Regions from separate parts of the Staphylococcus carnosus genome, predicted to be linked through region 4. Evidence: predicted binding sites of a transcription regulator. Region 4 holds the regulator's gene; each other region holds the start of a gene.
The links. Region 4 encodes Rex, which represses fermentation and respiration genes when NADH is low (regulators of the CRP and FNR family bind a similar motif). Its sites were predicted from a motif close to TTGTGAAATATTTCACAA; they were not measured.
Positions count from the first base shown of each region.

Region 1: the regulator Rex is predicted to act here: its motif matches at 2,174-2,191, upstream of arcA (arginine deiminase).
Region 2: the regulator Rex is predicted to act here: its motif matches at 2,627-2,644, upstream of pflB (formate C-acetyltransferase).
Region 3: the regulator Rex is predicted to act here: its motif matches at 2,661-2,678, upstream of DYE31_RS02910 (nitrate/nitrite transporter).

Region 1 is NZ_UHCT01000001.1:466,121-470,621, reverse strand. It holds gene arcD (arginine-ornithine antiporter) at 1-602, opposite strand, end outside; gene arcA (arginine deiminase) at 882-2,117, opposite strand; gene arcA (arginine deiminase) at 2,544-3,773, opposite strand; gene DYE31_RS01935 (hypothetical protein) at 3,893-4,501, opposite strand, start outside.
Region 2 is NZ_UHCT01000001.1:532,154-536,654, forward strand. It holds gene DYE31_RS02255 (LytTR family DNA-binding domain-containing protein) at 74-517, shown strand; gene DYE31_RS02260 (DUF3021 domain-containing protein) at 526-975, shown strand; gene DYE31_RS02265 (DUF488 domain-containing protein) at 2,078-2,449, shown strand; gene pflB (formate C-acetyltransferase) at 2,720-4,501, shown strand, end outside.
Region 3 is NZ_UHCT01000001.1:670,700-675,200, reverse strand. It holds gene DYE31_RS02915 (FtsW/RodA/SpoVE family cell cycle protein) at 34-1,233, shown strand; gene DYE31_RS02910 (nitrate/nitrite transporter) at 1,371-2,537, opposite strand; gene nreC (nitrate respiration regulation response regulator NreC) at 2,826-3,479, opposite strand; gene nreB (nitrate respiration regulation sensor histidine kinase NreB) at 3,497-4,501, opposite strand, start outside.
Region 4 is NZ_UHCT01000001.1:994,353-998,853, forward strand. It holds gene DYE31_RS04605 (ABC-F family ATP-binding cassette domain-containing protein) at 73-2,001, opposite strand; gene DYE31_RS04610 (redox-sensing transcriptional repressor Rex) at 2,598-3,242, shown strand; gene DYE31_RS04615 (sulfurtransferase TusA family protein) at 3,292-3,516, opposite strand; gene DYE31_RS04620 (YeeE/YedE family protein) at 3,543-4,501, opposite strand, start outside.

The DNA of each region.
Region 1 (4,501 bases), 530 kb from region 4:
GAAAAGTTAAGTGGTAAAGTAATGTTGCCTTTCATACCTGCAAAACCTGCCATAAAAGTGTCAAAATGGAATGCTACCAGCATACATACGATAGCCAGGAAGATTGGAATCAACTTCGCAACTGTTACTATACTGTTAATCAACGCGGCTGTTTCAACACCACGTAATATCAAGAAATGTACACCCCAAAGTAAGATAGAGGCCACAATAATACTTGGAAGTGTATTTCCACCTTTAAATATCGGGAAGAAGTTGCCGACTGCTGACATCAGCAATGTCGCATATGCAACGTTTCCTAAGAATGCGGCAAACCAGTATCCCCATGCACTAGAGAAACCAACAAAGTCACCGAAACCTGCACGTGCATAACTATATATTCCGCCATCTAAATCTGGTCGTTTATTTGTTAAGTTTTGGAATACAAATGCTAGTGAAATCATACCAACTGCAGTAATAATCCAGCCAATAATAATCGCTAATCCGCCGGCATTGCTGCCCATATCTGAAATGATGTTGAAGGCACCGCCGCCAATCATCGAACCAATGACCAAACCGATTAAAGCTGTTTTACTGAGTTTATTTTGTTCTAATTGTTCGCTCATTTTCAAAACTCCTTTAATACTTGCAGCTATAAAAGAAGTGAAAATCATAATTTTCTAGCTGCTAAGCATGTGTTGTCAATTTATTAAATTTTTGACGCATACTGCTTTAATAGTTTTTCGTGCGGTCTTCAAAAGTATACGGGCTATTTATCGACTGCCGCCGTTTAGATTTATTTTCAAAGCAGTATTATTGATTGGAAGCAAGACTTTAAATGAAGACTTCGAATTACTTCTATTGATGCAATCCATTTCATTTAAAGCCAAGCTGCCACTTTGAAATTAGATATCTTCACGGTATAACGGTTGACTCATGCAACGAGGGCCCCCTCTACCGCGAACCAATTCACTACCTGTAATTTCGATTACTTTAATACCGTTATCACGCAATAATTGGTTAGAAACATAGTTGCGATCATAAGTGACAACAACACCTGGACGAATTGTTAATGTGTTAGAACCGTCATTCCATTGTTCACGCGGACCGACAATCGGATCTCCATCTCCAGTTGGGATAAAAGTGATTTCATCTAAACCTAAAGCATCTTTTAATGTTTCTTTTAAATTAGATGATTTAGTAATCTTAATATCTTTACCGTCATCACTTGGTTCGATAGTGAAGATATTCATATCGTCACCTTTTTTCTCAATAGCAGAATGGATTGTGAATTTATCGTAATCAATCATTGTAAATACTGTATCGAGATGCATGAAAGCTCTTGTATTCGCAATTTCAATTGCTACGATTTTTTTGATTTTAGATTCAGGGTTAGCAAAAATATGTCTTGCTAATCTTTCAATTGCTTGCGCTGATGTTCTTTCTGAGATGCCCACTGCTACAACTTCTTCTGATAATACTAATTCATCTCCACCTTCAATATTGTATGGTGAATTACGATCTAACCACACCGGCACGTCTGCATCTTTGAAACGTGGATGATGTTTTAAAATATATGTGAAGAAAATAGATTCTCTACGGCGAGCTGGCCAATACATTCTATTAATTGTCATACCATTGCCGATAGATGCTTGCGGGTCGCGAGTGAAGTACAAGTTTGGCATTGGGTTCATGTAGAATGGATAAGAATCATCTAAGTATTCTATAAGGTGTTCTTTCTCTAAAGGAATTTCTTCTTTGCGCACACCTGACATTACTTTTTCTACTAATTCTTTATTATCTAAGTCTTCGAATAATGTTCTCACCGCATCTTCGTGGCCTAATAAAGTTTCTTCAGATTCCGCTAAAACATCTTCGATAAATTGTTTGCGCACTTCTGGCTCTTCAATTGCTTCTGCTGCTAAGTCTTCAAGATAAACAACTTCTATACCTTCATCACGAAGCGTTTGAGCGAATTTATCATGTTCTTCTTGGGCTACTTTCAAGTATGGGATATCATCAAATAATAATTCGCCAAGATACTCAGGTACTAAATTTTCTAATTCTTTACCAGGACGTTTAAGCAACACCGTTTTCAATTTTCCGATCTCACTATTTACTTTAATTGGATGTTCATTCATTTGTGAAACCTCCTTGTTCTATTTGTCTACATTGTAAGCCCTTGCAAACACTTCTCATGTGATTAAAATCACATAAAGGATGTTGTATTTTTCACACTCTTAAATTTATTCATTGCATAATTTTGTATAAACCCTACAATATTCACTCCTTTTTATGCATAATCGTAGGTATATCCATCACTTTTACAGTTTTAATTTCTTTAAAAAGTATTTTATTCATTATTTAGAGAATATATTCATAATGTAAGAATCAACATTGGAATGTGACTGTATTAACACGTGTTATCACTCCTATACAATGAATATTAATTTATTTTGCATATAACTTAATGCGTTTGATTAAAAATAATTCTGTTAGTGTGTCAAATAAACTCTTGTACCCACAAACATAAAAAACTGCCACCTTGTTTAGGTGACAGTGAATATTTAAATATCTTCTCTATAAATAGGTTGGCTCATACAGCGCGGACCCCCGCGTCCACGTACTAATTCGCTTCCTTTGATTTCAAGTACTTTAATTCCTTTATCACGTAGTAACTGGTTAGATACAAAATTTCGATCATAGGTTACCACTACACCCGGTCTGATTGTCAGTGTATTAGAACCGTCATTCCATTGTTCACGCGGTCCAATAATCGGATCGCCGTCTCCTGTTGGAATCAGTTCAACATTCTCGATATGCAATGCCTCTTCAAGTGTTTCTTTTAATGAGTCTGATTTTGTAATTTTAATATCATCACCATCAGGTTCGATAATAAAGATGCTGAATTGATCACTCATCTCTTGAATAGCAGAATGTATAGTAAATTTGTCGTAATCAATCATTGTAAATACTGTATCAAGATGCATGAATGCACGTGTATTCGGAATTTCGATTGCAATAACTTTTTTGAATGTCGAATTCGGTTGTTCAAAAATTTTACGCGCAATCTCTTCAACAGCAGGTGCAGAAGTACGTTCTGAAATACCGATTGCTAATACTTCTTTTGAAAGTACTAATTGATCGCCGCCTTCCATTTGATACGGCATATGGCGGTCATACCAAATAGGTATATCTGCATCAGCAAATCTTGGATGATGCTTCAAGATATAATCAATGAATAATGTCTCACGACGTCTCGCCGACCAATGCATTTGATTCACAGAAACACCATTACCAATAAAAGCTTGTGGATCTCTTGTAAAATAAAGGTTAGGTAAAGGATCCATATAAAATGGATATGGATGTCGCATATATTCTGTTAAATGTGATGTTTCAAGTTGTATATCTTCTCTTCTAACACCTGCCATTACTTTTTCTACAAGTGCTTGATCTGTGAGTGAGTTGAATAAGTTACGTATTTCCTCTTCATGACCTTGGATTGTCTTTTTTGATTCTGAAAGTACATCTTCAATGAACTGACCTCTTACCATCGGATCTGCTATACTTTCTGCAGTTAAATCTTCAAGATAAAGCACTTCTACCCCTTCATCTCTTAACAATTGTGCAAATTGGTCATGTTCTGCTTGCGCTTCTTTTAAAAATGGAATATCGTCAAACAACAATCTTTGTAAATAATTCGGTACTAAATTCTCTAATTCTTTACCTGGACGTTTCAGCAAAACCGTCTTTAACCTGCCGATTTCACTGTTTACATTAATTGGTTGCTTTGTCATATGTAAAACCTCCCCTTTGAACTTATACCCAAATATTGCATATTTATTGTCATAATGCATAAAGGTTTGTGTTAGGCGAGAAGAAGTTTGATATATTTAACGACTAGCATAATTCTCTTCTACTCAAATGTTAATATCATACAATTTTCACCATATTGATTATTAACTTCTACACTCAAACCATTATCTTCAATCTGTGTTTTACAAAATAATTGATCTTCGCGATACATTGGATGCAGAAATTTCAATTTAATAGATTGATAATCATGGATAATACTTTTTTCTTTTGTATCATTATATTTATTCACTTTAGTCCAATGTTGTATAATCTGCATCGCAATATAATCTCCTGGTATGATACCTACTTGCGGATGTACAGGGTTATCATCTTCAACTTTTGCTAAGTACTTCAACACATTTTTCCAGTCTACTGTTAACTTGAATATCTTATCATTATTCAAATTCTCTTTTTGCAGTTCACTTGAATGAGGATATGATTTCTCTTTACAAGTACTTGTTTGATTAAATTTTTCAACAGCATGCGCTACAACTACAAAATCACTTGAAATTTCTATTGCTTTTCCTTTTTCATCTATTATTTTTAATTGATATCGATAATATGTCATACTGCGTACTTCACGTCTGCTTTTGCACTCTAACACAGCTTGATAAGATGGACCTTCGTGCAATGCACGGCATTTTAAGATTTGCTTTTTTCTCAGAAGTAT
Region 2 (4,501 bases), 460 kb from region 4:
GACCGCTTATCTTAAAAATATTCTTATTAGATAGGTGTTTTGGTTTAATAAAATTAAGGAAGGAGGAGTGCTTATGAAAGTAAATTGTTATTTCAATCAAGATGAAGAAGATGAACGTGTGGAAATTTATGCAAAAGATGCTTCGCAAAAAATTAAAGAAATTATCGCATGTGCCGAACAAGATGAGACACTCACCACTTTAACTGGTAAAAACCAATATCAGCGTGTTTTTCAAGTACCGATTGAAGAAGTATTACAGATTAAAGCAGAAAATAAGAAATTATATGCTTGGACATCTACACAATGCTTGCACATTTCAAAGCCTTTATATGAATTAGAAGAGATACTCCCGCATTATTTTATCAGAATTTCAAAGTCAGAGATATTGAATATTCGTAATATCAAATATTTGAGTGTAGGTGCGAATGGCATGATTCATATTACGTTGACACATGGAGAAGCCACGTATTCTTCAAGACGTTATTTAAAAAAATTAAAGGCGAGGTTAAAATTATGAAAAAAATAATGAAACCACTTATGAATGATTTTTGTATAGGCGTTGTTATCGGCACAATATTATCAGTCATATTTTCCAGCATTTTTGGACAAGGGCACTATTCTCCGGTATCGCCTGTTTCATTGATGGGACATTTATATGAAACTCATTTATCTGAACCTATGATTATGTTGATTGCAGTCGTTATATGGGGGTTGATTGGTGTGCTATTTGGTTTAGCGAGTATGATTTACGACGCTTCAGATTGGAGTTTATTAAAAAAGACAGTTCTCCATATTGTCATTTGCTATATTGGGTTTCTGCCCCTTGCCATATTAGCAGGATGGTTCCCATTAACTTTAGCTGACATCTTATTCTTCACAGGTATCTTTATCATTGTATATACCATTATATGGACAGTAAATTATTTTAAAAACAAAGCTTTAGTAGATCTGATAAACAAAGAGTTGAAGCAATAAGCAACAAAAAAGAGAGAAGGTTTGGGGGAACCTTCTCTCACATTTTAACAATATCAATTTTTAAGGAGTTACAGTAATGAAACCTAAAGGGGAGGTATTCATTACTTTGATTCTTTTTGTATATTTAATAGGAGCTACATTTAATAAGATTGTTGTTAATGTTTTGATTACTTACTTTGCCTACAATTATAAAGGGTAATCATGTCTTAATTCAGTGAATCCGATGTCGAATCCTCTATCATTCGAACTGTCTTCATTTGAATTAAGCATTAATACTTTCATATATACAAATGTTTCGATATCAGTAGATATTAACAATTTATCACAAGACTTTATTGCCGATAATATTTACATTCTAGGGATTATTGGGAGTTGGTTGAAATCGGTTGGGGAGCCGATTTCAATGAATGAATGTATAATATAGGGCTGAATGCTTAGAACTTGGGGAAACTCACATTTGATTCATTGCTTGCTTATAAAATTGTCAGATGACGATGAGTTAACGGGGGATTAACCTGTCGCCAATATCACTTGGAAAACGAAAGTCACCTCCTGAAATATACTTGCTGCAGACTCATCATTACGCGGGGTAACGTAGTGTTTGATGAAGTACTGCGAAGCAGAAATTCCTACCACAGTATTTCTGCTTCTTGATGATTTCTAAGGTGCAGAATCTAAGATGAACTCGTTCACTGATTAGCGTTTAGACTAGAAAACTCATTGAATCTCTAATCTTCGCTGGATGTAATAATTGAATAGATAGCGTTGCTAAAAGCGCATATCTATTATCTGTTCATATCTCTACGCTCTCTTGAACAGCAAATCCGCTTACAACAACTTTGTTATCTATTTCACATATAACTCTAACAAAGAATGTGAGAAAAATCACTAAATATGAACTAAAATTTTTGCACATGTGACATTATTGTGAACCTGTTTAATTGTCTGTAATAATTGAAATTTTCTGTTCTACCACAGTGATAAAATAGAACTTATATTTGCTATATAAAGTGGTTGGAATTTAAACTTGTTTGTGAATTTAAGGTAAGGGTATTTCGAAAAGTAAGAGAGAAAATTTCTTAGAATGAAAAGGAGGATAAAAATGGTAATCAAAGTAGAACGTATTTATGAAGATAAGGCGCAAAATGATGGTGTACGTGTACTTGTTGATCGTGTGTGGCCTCGTGGTGTTTCAAAAGAAAATGCGAATTTAGATGAATGGATGAAAAATATTGGCCCAAGTACAGAATTACGTAAATGGTTCGGTCATGATCCAGATAAGTTCGAGGATTTTAAAAAGAAATATATTGATGAGTTGAAAAATAATAAAGAACAGCACGATGAATTGAAAGTATTAGAAGGCATTATTAATGATGCACGTAAAGATGTGATTTTATTATATTCTGCTAAAGATGAAGAACATAACCAAGCAGTTGTATTACAAGAATATTTAAAAGAACAAGGTTATAAATAATAAGATCGATATCATTATAAATAAACAAATTTTAGAAGCTGGGTGTCTTTACAGGCATCTAGCTTATTTTTTGTGAATTAGAATAAGTACTGTTCTAATACAATGCATATCATATAGTACAAATATATAATACAGTTTCACAAGGTAGACACAACTATTTAAAATCCTTCAGAAATTAAGTGATTTTTTTCACAATAATAAGTATACTCATTGTGAAAACGGTAACATGATTTATAAAAACATCACATTAAATCCAACGGAGGGATTATTATGGTTGAAACGATCAAAGAAAGAAAATCACCATGGGCAAGCTTTAAAAAAGGTAAATGGTCTTCAGAAGTGGATGTCAGAAACTTTATACAGTTGAATTATACGTTGTATAACGGAGATTCATCATTCCTTGAATCACCTACACGGGCTACAAGTGATTTATGGGATCAAGTGATGGAATTAACACGCGAGGAACGTGAACGCGGCGGTATGTGGGATATGGATACAAAAGTTGCTTCCACAATCTTATCGCATGATGCAGGTTATTTGAATGAGGAATTAGAACAAATCGTAGGTGTGCAAACAGAAAAGCCATTTAAACGTTCTATGCAGCCTTTTGGCGGTATTCGCATGGCAAAAGCAGCTTGTGAAGCATATGGTTATGAATTGGATGAAGAAACAGAACGTATCTTCACAGATTTACGTAAAACGCATAACCAAGGTGTATTCGATGCATATTCAAAAGAAATGTTAGCATGTCGTAAAGCAGGTATTATCACTGGATTGCCGGATGCATATGGGCGCGGACGTATTATCGGAGATTACCGTCGTGTAGCTTTGTATGGTATTGATTTCTTAATGGAAGAAAAATTAAATGACTATAATAATATGTCGACAGTAATGGATGAAGTAACAATTCGTTTGCGTGAGGAACTTTCTGAACAATATCGTGCATTAAAAGAATTAAAAGTGTTAAGCGAACGTTATGGATTCGACCTCAGCAGACCAGCTGAAAACTTTAAAGAAGCAGTACAATGGCTGTATCTTGCTTACCTCGCAGCAATTAAAGAACAAAATGGTGCAGCGATGAGTTTAGGCCGTACATCTACGTTCTTAGATATTTATGCAGAGCGTGATTTACAAGATGGTGTCCTAACGGAACGCGAAGTACAAGAAATTGTGGATCACTTCATTATGAAATTACGTTTGGTTAAATTCGCACGTACACCTGATTACAATGAGTTATTCTCAGGGGATCCGACTTGGGTAACTGAATCTATCGGAGGCGTAGGTTTAGATGGTCGTGCAATGGTAACTAAGAACTCTTTCCGTTTCTTGCATACTTTGGATAACTTAGGACCGGCTCCTGAACCGAACTTAACTGTATTATGGTCACAACGTTTACCAGAAAACTTTAAAGCGTATTGTGCTGAAATGAGTATCAAATCAAGTTCTATTCAATATGAAAATGATGATTTGATGCGTGAAAGTTATGGCGACGATTATGGTATTGCTTGTTGTGTATCAGCAATGCGCATCGGTAAACAAATGCAATTTTTCGGAGCACGTGCAAACTTAGCCAAAACATTATTATATGCGATTAATGGCGGTAAAGATGAAAAATCCGGTATGCAAGTCGGTCCGGAATTTGTACCGATTGATTCTGAAATTCTTGATTATGATGAAGTTTATGCGAAATTTGATCAAATGATAGAATGGTTAGCGGGAGTTTACATCAACTCATTAAATGTCATTCACTATATGCATGATAAATACAGCTACGAACGTATTGAAATGGCATTACATGATACAGATGTCCACCGTACAATGGCAACAGGTATTGCTGGTTTGTCGGTAGCTGCGGATTCTCTATCTGCAATTAAATATGGACAAGTGAAAACAATTCGTAACGATGAAGGTCTGGTTGTCGATTTTGAAACAACAGGTGAATTCCCTAAATACGGAAATAATGATGCGCGTGTAGATGACATTGCGATTGAGTTAGTTAAATCGTTTATGAAAAAACTACGTAAGCATAAAACATATCGCGATTCTGAGCAC
Region 3 (4,501 bases), 320 kb from region 4:
TTAAGAAAAAAACAATCTTAGAGGTGACTAGAGTTGAAGCAATTTCTCAGAGCGTTGCGAAAAGCAACTAAAGGTGTAGATTTGAGTTTGATCGTAACCTTTATCCTGCTCGGATTAATAGGTATTGTTATGGTGTATAGTGCCAGCATGGTGCCCGCTTCAAAAGGATCTTTAACCGGCGGCTATCCTGTTGCCAGCAATCATTTCATGAAACGCCAAGCTGTTTATTTTATGATTGGGGTTTTAATCATCTTATTTTCTCTTGTTGTTAGAATTGATTTCTTCAAATCTCCGAAAGTTCAATTTGTCATGTTACTGATTACCTTTGGTTTATTAGCATTAACTTTACTCATTGGTAAAGAAATCAACGGTTCCAAAAACTGGTTGAATTTAGGATTTTTCAGCCTTCAATCTTCAGAATTTTTAAAACTCGCATCTATTTTTTACTTCTCTTATATCATCGATAGAAAGTTGAGTAAGCAACAAGATTACCAAGTCTCAGAATTACTTCCACCACTGTTATTGCTAGTTGTTGCTCTCATCTTAGTACTCTTGCAAGGTGATTTAGGCGGAACAATGCTGACCGTTGCGATTATCGTATGTATTTTACTTTATTCTGATATTAAAAATAAAATCAAAATGCAGATTTTCAGTATCGCTGTCACACCCGTTATACTTTATTTGGTTTATACATTATTATTCGATGCCAAAAACATCTACAGATTGAAACGAATCGCTGTTTTCTTAAATCCGTTTCAATATGAAAATAATGAAGGATATCAACTTACAAGCGCTTTAATTTCAATTGGTAATGGCGGTTTATTCGGCAAAGGACTCGGCAACGGTGTCTCAAAGCTCGGTTATTTGCCAGAACCTCACACTGACTTTATTTTCACTGTAGTATCAGAAGAGTTGGGATTACTAGGCGTATTGATAGTTCTAGGACTCTATGGCTGGGTAGTCGTTAAGAGTTTAATCTATGCTGGTCGTACAATTAATCACTTTTATAAGTTGATTTGTATTGGTATTGGCAGTTATATCTTCATTCAAGCCTTCGTTAACATCGGCGGTGTGTCTGGTACAATTCCTTTAACAGGTGTTACATTACCACTGCTGAGTTATGGTGGTTCATCAATGTTGAGTGTCAGTATTGCTTTTGCGGTTCTAATTATGACGACACGTAAAATCAATCGCGATCGTGCATCAAATCAAAAAATACATACCATTAAATAACACGACAAAAGCAGAACAATCACGAGTTTCAACTATCTCACAACGTTCTGCTTAGAGTATAACTATGGGCCATCAACATTTCTGATTGATGGCCCATACGTTTCCAATATTTACATTTTCATTCATCCATATCGTTCTTATTTATATGCAAGCGAACGATTTTTCTTGCTTAAATGCCACATCGTTACAAGGGCTAAGACACCAAACAATGCTAAGAAGATAAAAGCTAAGTGGCTTGTTCCAGTGATACTTGTTACATATGTTATAACAAGTGGTGGGAAGAAACCTCCAAGTCCTCCCATCATTGAAACAATACCGTTTGCGACACCCGCTTCTTTTTGGAAGTACTGAGGTACAAGTTTGAATACCAATCCATTTCCAATACCTGCACACACACTGACTGTTAAACATCCTACTGTGAATAAAATCATATCATTGGCAATACCTAAAATAATTGCACCGATAATCATAAATAAAAAGTCTACTTTCAGTGCTTTTACAGCATCAATTTTATCACCGATAATACCGCCAAGAGGTCTTAAGAATGTAGCAATCGCAATAAAGATACCTGCACGTATACCTGCATCTACTGTAGTCAATTCATAATGATCGACTAAGTATTTCGGTAAGAAGATACCGAATGCTACAAATGAACCAAAGGTAATAAAGTACCAAAAACTTAAATAGTATGTTCTTAAATCTTTAAGTAAATCTTTTGTTTGTGCTACTAAAGGAATTTTAACTTTAGGCTCTTTAGCATCACCTAAGAAGAACATGACAATCGCAAATACTGCCATCACAATTAAGTATAATCTGACAGTTGATTGCCAGCCGATTGCCCCAGCAATCGGAGGTGCTAAGAATGAAGATACCGCTGTACCTAAGTTCCCCATTCCATAAATACCGTTTGCTAATCCTACTTTATCTTTAGGGAAATACTTAGGAATTGAAGTTACACCTACTGAAAAGACTGCGCCGCCAACACCTAAGAAAAATCCTGCTAACATCAGCATGTTCACTGATTGCGCTTGACTAAGCAAGAAAATCGGGAATAATAATATGATAAAACTAGAAAAGAAAACCCATTTAGCGCCAATTATATTAGTTAAATAACCAAATGGAATACGTAAAACCGATCCTAAAATAACAGGAATTGCAAGTACAATTGAAATTTGAGAACTTGTAATTTTAATGTCCTGTGAAATCATCGGCATCAATGGTGCAATGATGCTCCACACCATAAAGCCGGCTACCAAACTTAAAGTTTGGACTGTTAATTGTAAACCGCCTTTTGATTTGTTCATTTTTTTCACCCTAACATTTTCATATCAAAAAAGAGTAGCAGTACCTCAGTGCATTATTTCACTTTGAGTCGAAGTTATTTTTAATATTCTAAGATACTGCTTATAGTTTATATTTTATAGGTCGTGTGAAAGATTGAACATAAGGGCTTTCCCTTAAAAGATTCGGCTTTTCCCTAATAGGTGTTTAATAGGTCTAAACCTTGTCATACCAGCGTTTACAGTCACATTTTTGCCACAATTCAACAATAAAAAAAGAACCTGTCTTTATCGACAGATTCCAAAAATTCATCAAAAATCAAGTAACTTTTTCTTCAAAGCATACTCTACTAATTCAGGTTTTGATTTTAAATTCAATTTTTGCATAATATGTGTTTTATGCGCTTCAACTGTTTTAACTGACACAAACAGTTTTTCGGCAATTTCTTTATTTCCATAGCCTTTTGCAATCAACGGGAGAATCTCTAATTCTCTTTTAGACAAAATACGGAATGGATCATTCGTACTATTAGCATCTTGACCTGTATTATTGACGAATTCATTAACTAATGAAGTGGTCATTTTAGGATCAATATACGTATCGCCGCGGTAAACAGTACGAACGGCAGATATGAGTTGTTCATCTGGTGCATTTTTTAAAATATAACCCTTAGCACCATTACGCAAGACATGGAATAGATACTCTTCATCATCATACATCGTTAAAATTAAAATCTTAGTATCAGGAAAACTTTCCACAATTTTACTTGTAGCAATAAGACCTGATTCACCTGGAGGCATACTTAAATCCATAATTAAAACATCCGGTTGGTGCTGCATCACTTTTTGATAAGCTTCTACACCATCTGCAGCTGTATCTACGACTTCCATATCATCTTGAAAATTCAAAATCATAGAGAATCCAGTTCTTACAACTGCATGATCATCTGCAATCACTATCTTCAACTTAAAGTCTCCTATCGTTAATCAGTTATTGGAACTTCCAATGTTACAATGGTGCCGCGATTGATCTGAGAATCTATATTAACTGTACCATTCACCAATTCTGCACGTTCATTCATGCCGAATAAACCTAACCCTGTTCCTTTAGGATCATCTCCCCGTTTAAACCCGACACCCCGATCACTCACTTCTGCAATAATATTATTTTCATTCAATTGCAGTGAAACTTCAACTATATCGACTTGTGCATATTTTAAAGCATTAAACAATGCTTCTTGCACTACTCTATATACCACAGTTTCAATTTCATTATCGAAGCGTTGTGCAGAAAAATTAGTATGATAATTTACATGGATGCCATAATTTTTTTCAAATTGTTTAAAGTAAGAACGGAAAGCAGCATCTAAACCTAAATCATCAAGAGATGACGGACGTAATTCTACTGATAAATTACGAACATCATCTATCAAGCGAGACATGATACCTTCTATCCGTTTTGAATTATCTATTAACTCATCTTTATCTTGCTGGTATTTTAATAAACGCAGTTCAACATCGACATTGATTAGTTCTTGTACAATGCCGTCATGCAACTCTCTTGAGATACGTTTTCTTTCATTTTCTTGAGCTGAAATTGTTTTTTGCATCATTTTCCGTTGATACATTCGCTCTTGACGCTGAATTTGCGGAGAGACGTTGTGTAATGTAAATGCATAAATTCCTTTTTCATGATCAATCAATTCATAAGATGCTGTATAAGGTTGGATTTTATTGTCTTTTGTGCGTATAAATACTTGGAAGCTGCCTTTTCCTATTTCTAAGGCTTCTAAAAAGCAGTTTTCACAAGACATAATATCATATTCATTTGAATATCCTTCACATCTGCGACAAACTGCATTCGTCATTTGAGAATAGTCATTGTCATCTGCAAAAACTTCTTCTGCTGCTTCATTTAATGCAATAACTTCCCCTGTACTATTTAAGAAAACCATTTTTTCATTGGTATTCAGATAATACTGCGTTAA
Region 4 (4,501 bases):
ATTGTTAAATTTTTGTAATAAAAGAGGTGTGAAATGTAATTCTCATTTCAGCACCTCTGTAATATTTATGGATTATATTATTTTTTCTTGTAATTCTTCCCAACGTATCATAATTTGTTCTAGTTGCTGTTCGGTGTTGTTTTTTTCATCAGCTAATTCTCCAGCTTTTTCAGGATCACTGAAAATTTCAGGTTGTGTCAGCTGTTCATTAATATCTGCGATTTTTTGTTCGCATGCTTCGATTTCTGCTTCGCAATTTTCAATTTGACGTTCGATTTGACGCTGCTCTCGCTTTTGCGCTTTTTGATCTGAATAAGAATTTGAAGTCGAAATTTGTGCTTTTTCTTCAGCTTGTTCTGCTTCAGCTTTAGCTTGCAATGCAGCTTTTTCTTCTGTTTTATCAAGATAGTATTGATAATCTCCAGCATAAATCGTACCGCCTGTTTCATCCATATCGAAGATTTTATTAGCTAGTTGGTTAATAAAATATCTGTCATGTGATACAAAGATTAAGGTACCTTCAAAGTGTTGCAATGCTTGCTCTAACATTTCTTTAGAATCAATATCTAAGTGGTTAGTCGGTTCATCTAAAATAAGTACATTATTGCGTTCTAACATTAAGAGTGCCAGCTGCAAACGTGCTTTTTCGCCACCAGATAAATCATTAATGATTTTCTTCACATCATCTTGAACAAATAAGAAACGTCCTAATACAGCACGTACGTCTTTTTCTGGCATAGTCGGATATTGGTCCCAAACATAATCTAAGATCGTCTTGTTCGATTTGAATTCTGCTTGTTTTTGGTCATAATAACCGACACGTAAATTAGCACCGTGGGTAATCTCACCGTTTATTTTAGGAATGCGTTCTGCAATGGTTTTAATAAAAGTAGATTTGCCAATACCATTCGGGCCAATCACTGCAATATGATCACCTTTAGAAACTTCAAGTGTAATAGGGGAAGTAACGGGTTGATCATGATAGCCGATTTCTAAGTTGCGAATATGGTATACATCATTACCAGTATTGCGGTCGAAATCAAATTGAATATTTGCACTTCTGGCATCTAACATCGGTTTATCAATACGTTCGATTTTTTCTAATACTTTTCGGCGACTTTTGGCCATACCGCTTGTAGAGGCACGTGTAATATTTTTTTCTACGAAGGTTTCAAGACGTTTTATCTCAGCTTGTTGACGTTCGTATTCTTGCATACGCTTTTCATAATATTGGTCGCGTTGCGTGATGAATTTGCTGTAGTTGCCGACGTAATGTTGAACAGCACCTAGAGCGACATCATAAATCTGATTTACCGTTTTATCGAGGAAGAAGCGGTCATGGCTGATAATTACGATTGCACCTTTAAAATAGTTTAGATAATCTTCTAGCCATTGTGTCGTTTCCATGTCTAAGTGGTTGGTCGGTTCATCCAGTAATAATAAATCTGGCTCACTTAATAGCATTTGAGCTAGTGAGAGGCGTGTTTTTTGTCCGCCGCTGAAATCGTTGACGGGACGATGGAAATCGTCTTCTGAAAAGTCCAAACCATGCAATACAGTTTTAATTTTACTTTCGTATTGATAACCTTCTAATCGCTCAAACTGATTGGAAAGTGTTTCGTATTTAGACATATGTGTTTTAAATGTTTCTGTTTCATATTCATCTGCATGTTCAGCTAACCAAGCAGTTTCTGCTTGCATATCTGCTTCCATTTGTTTTAATTTAGCAAAGGGTTTTGACATTTCTTCCCATACAGTGTGGTTTGTATCTAGTGTCATTTGTTGTGTCAGATACCCGACTTTTAAATTTTTGATTTTAGAAATATTGCCTTCATCATATCCATCGACTCCAGCTATAATTTTCATTAAAGTAGACTTGCCGGCACCATTTCGACCGACGATACCTATTTTTTCATGGCTCTTTACTTCGAAGTGAACATCATTAAAGATTTCTTCGCCATCGAAAGATTTAGAGACATTGTTGAGTTGTAATAAAATCATGTCGTATGTTTACGAGTCAGACTGTTAAGTTAAAACTGGCTCGTAGACCTCCTTTCTTATCGCTCTATATAATGACTTACTTTCCATTATAAGTGGAAATAGTGGTTATGCCTATTAAATATCATGAATTTCCTTCATTGAAAATAAGAATCGTTTTACATCAAAACAGACAATAAATATTCAATTGTATTAAATTTGTTACAAAATCATGTGTTCAAATTATATATTTAAACGTATAATAGTAACTACATCACTGATAATAGCTGGAGAATATCAACTATAATCTGCGTTATTAACGTTTGAATTGTTCATAGAAAGTTACTTTTACAGTTATTTATTTTTAGAGGTGTATAAGGTATACTTAGTTAATAAAAATGCTTTAATCCTTTAATTTAAGAAGATTAATGTAGTTGCAATATAAATTAAAAACTATTTGAACATGGTAATATCCTCAAAAGAAAAAGGCTAAGAACTGCAAAGAGTATTTTTTTCTGAACTTCATATTTTTCACAATCAACAAAGTCTATTACAGTATTTACATGAGAGATTAGAACTTGTTCAGACATAATAGTTTTGAAGATGTGGGGGTAAACAAATTGAGTAATCAAAAAAATAATATTCCTCGTGCGACCTTAAAACGTTTGCCGCTTTATTACAGACTTGTCAATCAGCTTCACGAAAAAGGAATTGACCGAGTTAATTCTAAAACAATCAGTGAAGCGTTAGATATTGATTCTGCTTCAATTAGAAGAGACTTTTCTTATTTTGGAGAATTAGGTAAGAAAGGTTACGGCTATAATGTCGAAAGTTTGTTAGAATTTTTCAAAAGCAAAATCAGCGAGAGCGATACGATTAAAATCGGTTTGGTCGGAGTGGGGAATTTAGGTAAAGCATTGCTTTCATATAATTTTTCTATCCATGATGAAATGGTTATTACCGAAGCTTTTGATATTCGTGATGATATCGTCGGTACAAAAGTTGGTAAAGTCATCGTAAATAAAATGGAAGACTTGCAATCAATTTTGAAAAGTGCAGAATTGGATGTAGTTATTTTAACAACTCCAGGAAGTGCAGCCCAAGAAGCTGCAGATCAAATTGTGGATAGCGGCGTGAAAGGTATTTTGAATTTTACACCAACGCGAATTAATGTACCAGACGATGTCTCTGTTCATCAGATTGATCTAGGTATTGAGCTGCAATCGCTTTTATTCTTTATGAACAATCTTCGAAACAGCAATTAAAAAAAGCGTTCCAAATTCAGGTTTGGAACGCTTTTTCTAATTGCTTAAGTTATGCTTTTTGAACTGTAATTGTCCAAGATGCATCGCCGATTTGTTCATAATTAGTAACTGGATAATTTTTTTCTGCAGCCCAGTTTGGAATAGCTTCTGTTGCTTGCGTGCAGTCAAAGTCGATTTTTAGTTCATCACCGATATTTAACGTTTCCATTTTTTTCTGTGCTTCAATTAATGGAAAAGGACATACCATACCTACTGTTCCCAATTCATATAACATATAAACGCCCCTTAATTATTTTGAAATTATGATTGTGCAGCTGGACGTGCTGCGTTTTGTTTAGATGATTTTTGCATTGCTTTCATAGGTTTTACAAATAAGAAGTAACTCATAAATCTTGTACCCAAAATCATAGCGGCTAAAGCAATCCAACCTTGCCATGAAAGTGCTGCTGTTGCAACTAAACCGTTTCCGATTGAACAACCACCAGCTACTGAGGCACCAAATCCCATAAAAGCACCGCCGATAACACTATTACGAAGTGTCTTTTTATCAGGTAGTCTCCAAGCGAATTCTCTAGAGCCTTTTGCAGCAATATAAGATCCGATAAAGATACCGAGAACTAAGAATACGCCCCAATCTAAAAATGATGTTTTACCAGATAAAATAAACTGTACTAGATTTGAAGAAGGGGTAGTAATACCAAGTCCTCCTTCTCGGCCTGTTGAATAACTCATTGGCCAAGCAAGTAATGCGATTAAACCTACTGCGATTGCTGCAACAAAAGGATGGAATTTCTTCTCGAAGAAGAAATGACGAATCCCTGTATAACGTTGTTTTAACTTTGGAATTGCAATTTTAGGTTTAGGTTTGCGTAATGTTCTTACAACAAGATAACCTGTAACTGCTACGAGTCCGATTACAAATATCCATGCAGGAATTCCTGTGCTCGTAGACATATCTGCATTAACATTCGTTTTTGAATTCAATTTTTCCATCACAGGTTTAAGCAAACCTGCTTTTGTAATAGCTGAGAAGATAGCATAAGAAATTAAAGCAAGCCAACTTCCTATTAATCCTTCTCCAGCTCTGTAGTACGTACCAGTGGCACAACCGCCTGCGAGTACAATGCCTACACCAAAAATAAATGAACCGATTACTGTGCCTACTATAGGGAAAGTCCCGTTATCTAAAGGTTTTCCGATAATAGCAGTAAATGCTAATAAGCCGATAGCTTGTACAGAAATAGCAATTAATAAGGCAT